2 regions of the Streptomyces sp. NPDC006544 genome follow, and region 1 is predicted to be linked to the other one. Evidence: riboswitches for the same ligand, from Rfam matches in the RefSeq annotation. Region 1 holds a riboswitch; the other holds the start of a gene.
The links. Region 1 has a riboswitch for glycine ahead of gcvP (aminomethyl-transferring glycine dehydrogenase). Riboswitches for the same ligand answer to the same signal wherever they lie in the genome.

Region 2: it holds a riboswitch for glycine, as region 1 does, so the genes downstream of both, gcvT (glycine cleavage system aminomethyltransferase GcvT) here and gcvP (aminomethyl-transferring glycine dehydrogenase) in region 1, are expected to answer to the same signal.

What each region holds. Positions count from the first base shown of each region.
Region 1 is NZ_JBEXOV010000063.1:8,735-12,328, forward strand. It holds gene ABZY44_RS25775 (MerR family transcriptional regulator) at 1-27, shown strand, start outside; gene ABZY44_RS25780 (DNA polymerase IV) at 150-1,754, shown strand; gene ABZY44_RS25785 (PRC-barrel domain-containing protein) at 1,915-2,280, opposite strand; glycine riboswitch at 2,398-2,496, shown strand; gene gcvP (aminomethyl-transferring glycine dehydrogenase) at 2,695-3,594, shown strand, end outside.
Region 2 is NZ_JBEXOV010000038.1:52,792-56,385, forward strand. It holds gene ABZY44_RS19290 (AAA family ATPase) at 1-581, opposite strand, end outside; glycine riboswitch at 871-975, shown strand; gene gcvT (glycine cleavage system aminomethyltransferase GcvT) at 1,159-2,274, shown strand; gene gcvH (glycine cleavage system protein GcvH) at 2,435-2,815, shown strand; gene glyA (serine hydroxymethyltransferase) at 2,832-3,594, shown strand, end outside.

The DNA.
Region 1 (3,594 bases):
GCCGCGCGGCGCAACCGGGCCGTCTAGAGGGCTCGGAAGGGACGGTCCGGCAGGAGGGTGCCGGTCCGTCCGGCACCGCCCGCCCGCACGGCGGGCCAGGCCGGACCGCCTGGGGCCGATTGTCGGTGGCGTAGGGCAGCATCGGGGTTGTGAGAGCCGCGCCGACCATCCTGCATCTGGACATGGACGCCTTCTACGCCTCGGTGGAACAGGCGTCGAAGCCGAGCCTGCGCGGCAAGGCCGTCATCGTCGGCGGGCTCGGGCCGCGCGGGGTCGTGGCCACCTGCTCGTACGAGGCCAGGCGGTACGGGGTCCACTCGGCGATGCCGACGGCCCAGGCGCGCCGGCTCTGTCCGAACGGGGCGTACCTGATCCCGCGCTTCAGCCTGTACCGGTCGGTCAGCGACATCGTCATGGCCCTCCTGCGGGAACTGTCCCCGCTCGTCGAGCCGCTGAGCCTGGACGAGGCCTTCGTGGACCTGGAGGCGGGCGGCGTCGCCTTCGACGCGGCGGGTGCGCGGGCCGCCGGGGAGCGGCTGCGGGCGGACATCATGGCCGCGACCGGGCTCAGCGGATCGGTCGGACTGGCCGGGTCCAAGATGCTGGCCAAGGTGGCCTCCGAGGAGGCCAAACCGGCGGGGCTGCTCCTGATCGAGGTCGGCACGGAGCGGGCGCACCTCGCGCCGCTGTCGGTACGGACCCTGCCCGGGGTGGGGCCGGCCACGGGCGAGCACCTGCGGCGGGCCGGGATCACCACGGTCGGGGAGCTGGCGAAGGCCGGCGAGGACGAGCTGGTCCGGATGGTGGGGCGCTCGCACGGGCTCGGGCTGTACCGGATGGCGCTGGGCCTGGACGAGCGGCCGGTGGTCGCGGAGCGCGACGCGAAGTCCGTGTCGGTCGAGGACACCTTCGACGTGGACCTGCACGACCGGGTGCGGATCCGCGGCGAGGTGGGGCGGCTCGCGGACCGGTGCGTGCACCGCCTGCGGGAGTCCGGGCACTCGGGGCGGACGATCGTCCTCAAGGTGCGGCGCTACGACTTCTCCACGCTGACCCGGTCCGAGACGCTGCGGGGCCCCACCGACGACCCGGCGGTGGTGCGGGAGGCCGCGGCGCGGCTGCTGGAGGCAGTGGACACCACGGGCGGCGTGCGGCTGCTGGGCGTGGGCGTGACGGGGCTGGCGGACTACACGCAGGAGGACCTCTTCGCCTTCGCGCTGGCCGCCCGTGCGGACGGCGAGGCCGCGCCGACGGCTGAGGCGGGCGAGGCGGGCGAGGCGGGCGAGGCGGGCGAGGCGGGGGCGACGGGGGCCCCCGGAGCCGTTGAGCCGGACGGGGCCGCGGGGGCTCCTGAGGCGGCCGGGGCGGGTGCGGGCGCAGAAGCGCAGGAGTCGGCGGAGGCCAGTGGGGCGGAGGACGAGCCGGCCGCCGGGGCGCCGGCGCCCGGGGGAGGAGCCGTGGCCGCTGAGGCGGCCGCCGGCGGCGGACCGCCCGGCGAGGCCGGGGCGGTCCACGGGAGGCTCTGGCAGGCGGGGCAAGACGTTCGGCACACGGTGTACGGGCCGGGGTGGGTCCAGGGCAGCGGGGTCGGGCGGGTGACCGTGCGGTTCGAGCGGCCCGGTTCGGAGCCGGGCCGGGTGCGCACCTTCCTGGTGGACGATCCCCAGCTCGAGCCGTCCGATCCGCTGCCGCTGGTGGGCGTACCGGCCGGACCCCGAGGAGGGGACCGGCGAGATCCGGAAGGGACGGCCTGAGGGCTGTCCCGCAATCCCCGGCGGGCGCACGACGCCAGCTACGGCACCTCGCCGCGTTGTCGGAACGCCCGAATACGCCCAGTATGGGGGCGCTCCTCCGCCTTGCGATGCACCGCATCCGACGCCGTGCGCTGACCCACCGGGGATTGCGGGACAGCCCTCAGCCCTCGTCACCCGCGAGCCGGCCGAAGTCGCGCCGGAACTCGCTGGGGAGGGCCACGTCGAGGCCGTAGTGGTGGTAGAGCTGCAGCTCCTGTTCGGGGGAGAGGTGACGGCCCACGCCGAAATCGGGCGCGTCCTTGATGAGGGAACGCTCGAAGGGCACGTGCAGGGTCTCGCCCACCAGCTCGCTCGGTTCCAGCGGGACGAAGGCGTCCCGGCTGAAGAGGCCGGTCCGTACGGCGGCCCATTCCGGGACGCCCGTGGCGTCGTCGAGGTAGACCTCGTCGATGGTGCCGATCTTGGTGCCGTGGCGGTCGAACGCCTTGCGGCCGATCAGGCTGCGCGGATCGATGTCAGTCTGCACGGTCCGGTCCCTCCACTGGTCGCAACTCCTCCGTTATGACTACAAAAGTGCATTTCCGGAGAGGGGGCCACTCGAGGGAGGCCCCGGATCCTCGCTGGTAGGCTGGGTGACGGCTGTTGACCCTGTGCGGGAGAGTCCTCCGAGTGAGCTCGACGGAGGCGCCGAAGGAGCAAATCCTCCCCGGAATCTCTCAGGCATACGTACCGCACGTAGGTGAGGCCACTCTGGAAAGCAGGGCGGGTACCGGGCGCGCAGTGCCGGTTCCCCTCCTCACCGACGGTGAAAACCGGACCTCGCGAGCGATCCTCGAGGGGCCCGGTGAAACTCTCAGGTTGTGATGACAGAGGGGGAGGCCGTCCGGGTGCCCGCGCCGAGGCACCCCTCGCAGGTCGTACGACCAGGAGGCCTCCGTACATGACCGCCAACCGCATTCCGCTCTCCCAGCTGGAGCGAGGCATCCCCTTCGAGCAGCGCCACATCGGCCCGGATGCCGAGGCGCAGGCCAAGATGCTCGCCCAGGTGGGCTACGGCTCCCTGGACGAACTGACCGCCGCCGCGGTACCGGATGTGATCAAGACCACTGACGCGCTGAACCTGCCCGAGGCGCGGACCGAGGCCGAGGTGCTGGCCGAGCTGCGCCAGCTCGCCGACCGCAACCAGGTCCTCTCCTCCATGATCGGTCTCGGCTACTACGGGACGTTCACGCCGCCGGTGATCCTGCGCAACGTCATGGAGAACCCGGCCTGGTACACGGCGTACACGCCCTACCAGCCCGAGATCTCCCAGGGCCGTCTCGAAGCCCTGCTGAACTTCCAGACCGTCGTCGCCGAGCTGACCGGCCTGCCGACCTCGGGCGCCTCCCTGCTCGACGAGGGCACCGCGGCCGCCGAGGCCATGACGCTCGCCCGCCGCGTGGGCAAGGCCAAGGGCAACGTCTTCCTCGTCGACGCCGACGCGCTGCCGCAGACCATCGCGGTGATCCAGACCCGTGCCGAGCCGATCGGCATCGAGGTCGTCGTCGCCGACCTGTCCGGGGGCGTCCCGGCCGAGGCCGCCGAGCGCGGCGTCTACGGCGTACTGGTCCAGTACCCGGGCGCCTCCGGTGCCGTTCGGGACATCAAGCCGGTCATCGACCAGGCGCACGAGCTCGGCGCGATCGTCGCCGTCTCGGCCGACCTGCTCGCCCTGACCCTGCTGACCTCCCCGGGCGAGCTGGGCGCGGACATCGCGGTCGGCACCACGCAGCGCTTCGGTGTCCCCATGGGCTTCGGCGGACCGCACGCCGGATACATGGCCGTCCAGGCCAAGCACGCC
Region 2 (3,594 bases), on a different contig from region 1:
GCCGCCGGCCGGTCCAGGAGGACCACCGACGCGCAGCCGGCCGGCGGACGGCCCGACTCCGCCTCGCGCAGCAGCCGGGCCACCGCGCCGCGGTGCCGGGCGAAGGCGTACGCCGACACCCCCCGCCCGCGCGCCGCCTGCCCAGCCCTGGCCTCCTCGGGGGTGGTGTCCAGGAGCACCAGGTGCAGCGCGCGGCCCCGGCGCCGGGCGGCCCCGGCGAGGACGGCCCGTACCCAGCTCTGGGTACCGCAGTCGTGGACCACGGCCGAGGCTCCGGAGCGCAGCACCCGCCACAGCCCCCAGTAGTGGGCGATCCGGACGGCCGGCCGGTACACCGCGTACGGCACGGGGGCCGGCATCAGGCGCTCCCACCGCTCGCGCGCGTCCTGGGAGTCGATGCCGCCGCCCTGTGCGGCCCGCTTGATCAGGGTGCTCTTGCCGCCGCCGGGCAGTCCGGACACCACCACGATGTCGCCGTCGGCGAAGCGCAGCCGGCCGGGGCCCGCCACCGCGCGCAGGTCCCGTACGACCGCCGTCGCCGGCTCGGCCGGCCCCCGCGCCGCGCCGCGCTGCGTGGGCACCCCGGCGGCGCCGCCCCCGCCGGTCCCCGCATCGGCTTCCGCGCCCGTCGTCGTGTTCGCTGCCGTGCTCGGTGCCGTGCTCGTTGCCGTGCTCGCTGCCGTCAGTGCTCCGAATCTCCGCACAGTGATCGCCTCCCCCGCGTCGGGCCACCGGGACCCGTCCCCTGAGTGTAAAGAGACGGTAATCCGGGACCACCGGTTCCGCTCCGCTTGCGGACCCCCTCCCCCATTCGGCCGCACGCCGTGCAATGATGTGCGCCATCTGGACACCAACTGCATACCGGCCGCTTGAATCCACGCGGGAGAGTCCCGGCGGGCCCGCAAGGCCGCGTCCGGGCGCCGAAGGAGCAAGTACCTCCCTTGAATCTCTCAGGCCCCGTACCGCGTGGATGAGGCAGATCTGAAAAGCGAGCCGCGCCACCGCCCGTGAGGGCACCGGCGCTGCTCCACCCAAGGTGCAAGTCGAAGGCCTTCCCCTGGAAGCGGGGAACTCTCGGCGAACCTCTCAGGTTCCGATGACAGATGGGGAGGAACTCCTCCTCGTCATGTCATGCCCTGGGACCCGGGAGCCACACCCATGAGCACTGCCCCCCGCCTGACCGCCCTCGATGCGCTGCACCGTTCACTCGGTGCGACCATGACCGATTTCGCGGGCTGGGACATGCCGCTGCGGTACAGCAGCGAGCGCGACGAGCACAACGCCGTCCGCACCAAGGCCGGCCTGTTCGACCTCTCCCACATGGGCGAGATCACCCTGACCGGCCCCGAGGCCGTCAAGGCCCTCGACTACGCGCTGGTGGGCAACATCTCCACCGTCGGCGTCGGCCGCGCCCGCTACACGCACATCTGCCAGGAGGACGGCGGGATCATCGACGACCTGATCGTCTACCGCCTCGGCGAGGACGAGTTCATGGTCGTCGCGAACGCCTCCAACGCGCAGGTCGTCCTCGACACGATCACCGAGCGCGCCGCCGGCTTCGACGCCGCGGTCCGCGACGACCGCGACGCGTACGCGCTGCTCGCGGTGCAGGGTCCGCAGTCCCCGGGCATCCTGGCCTCCCTCACGGACGCCGACCTGGACGGGCTGAAGTACTACGCCGGCCTGCCGGGCACGGTCGCCGGGGTGCCCGCGCTGATCGCCCGCACCGGTTACACCGGTGAGGACGGCTTCGAGCTCTTCGTCGCCCCCGAGCACGCCGTGGAGCTGTGGCAGGCGCTGACCAAGGCGGGCGAGGGTGTCGGCCTGGTGCCCGCGGGCCTGTCCTGCCGCGACACGCTGCGCCTGGAGGCGGGCATGCCGCTGTACGGGCACGAGCTGACCACCTCCCTCACCCCGTTCGACGCGGGTCTGGGCCGGGTCGTGAAGTTCGAGAAGGAGGGCGACTTCGTCGGCCGCGCCGCCCTGGAGGCCGCCGCCGAGCGCGCCGCCGCCAGCCCGCCGCGCAAGCTGGTCGGCCTGATCGCCGAGGGCCGCCGCGTTCCGCGCGCCGGCTTCTCCGTGACGTTCGACGGCCAGGTCGTCGGCGAGGTCACCTCGGGCGCCCCGTCCCCGACGCTGGGCAAGCCGATCGCGATGGCCTATGTCGACGCGGCGCACGCCGCGCCCGGCACCTCCGGCGTCGGCGTGGACATTCGCGGTACGCATGAGGCGTACGAGGTCGTGGCTCTGCCGTTCTACAAGCGGCAGAAGTAACTCTGTACGGGACCGCTGCCGTTCGGGTCGCCCCGCCGGGGCTCCCGCACCGGTTCCCGTACGCCCTCGCGCCCGCGCTCCGTCCCGGTCCGTCCCGGTCCGTCTCGGCACGCAGGACCACCGTTCGTATCCACTCCCCCGCATCCAGGAGAATCAGGTCATGAGCAACCCCCAGCAGCTGCGTTACAGCAAGGAGCACGAGTGGCTGTCGGTCGCCGAGGACGGCGTCTCGACGGTCGGCATCACGGAGTTCGCGGCCAACGCGCTCGGTGACGTCGTATACGCCCAGCTCCCCGAGGTCGGCGACACGGTGACGGCAGGCGAGACCTGTGGCGAGCTGGAGTCGACCAAGTCGGTCAGCGACCTGTACTCCCCCGTCACCGGCGAGATCGTCGAGGCCAACCAGGACGTCGTGGACGACCCGTCCCTGGTGAACTCGGCCCCGTTCGAGGGTGGCTGGCTCTTCAAGGTGCGCGTCACGGAGGAGCCGGCCGACCTGCTCTCCGTGGACGAGTACGCCAAGCTCACCTCCGGCAACTGACCCCAGGGGATCGAAGATGTCTGCAATGAACACCCCTCTCCACGAGCTCGACCCGGACGTCGCCGCCGCTGTCGACGCCGAACTCGTGCGCCAGCAGTCGACCCTGGAAATGATCGCGTCGGAGAACTTCGCCCCGGTCGCCGTCATGGAGGCCCAGGGCTCGGTCCTGACCAACAAGTACGCCGAGGGCTACCCCGGCCGCCGCTACTACGGCGGCTGCGAGCACGTGGACGTCGTCGAGCAGATCGCGATCGACCGCATCAAGGCGCTGTTCGGCGCCGAGGCCGCGAACGTGCAGCCCCACTCGGGTGCGCAGGCCAACGCGGCCGCGATGTTCGCGCTGCTGAAGCCGGGCGACACGATCATGGGCCTGAACCTGGCCCACGGTGGCCACCTGACCCACGGCATGAAGATCAACTTCTCCGGCAAGCTCTACAACGTGGTCCCGTACCACGTCGACGAGACCGGCCAGGTCGACATGGCCGAGGTCGAGCGCCTCGCCAAGGAGTCCAAGCCGCAGCTGATCGTCGCGGGCTGGTCCGCCTACCCGCGCCAGCTGGACTTCGCCGCCTTCCGCCGCATCGCGGACGAGGTCGGCGCGTACCTGATGGTCGACATGGCCCACTTCGCCGGCCTGGTCGCCGCGGGTCTGCACCCGAACCCGGTGCCGCACGCCCACGTCGTGACCACCACCACGCACAAGACCCTCGGCGGTCCGCGCGGCGGTGTCATCCTGTCGACGCAGGAGCTGGCCAAGAAGATCAACTCCGCGGTCTTCC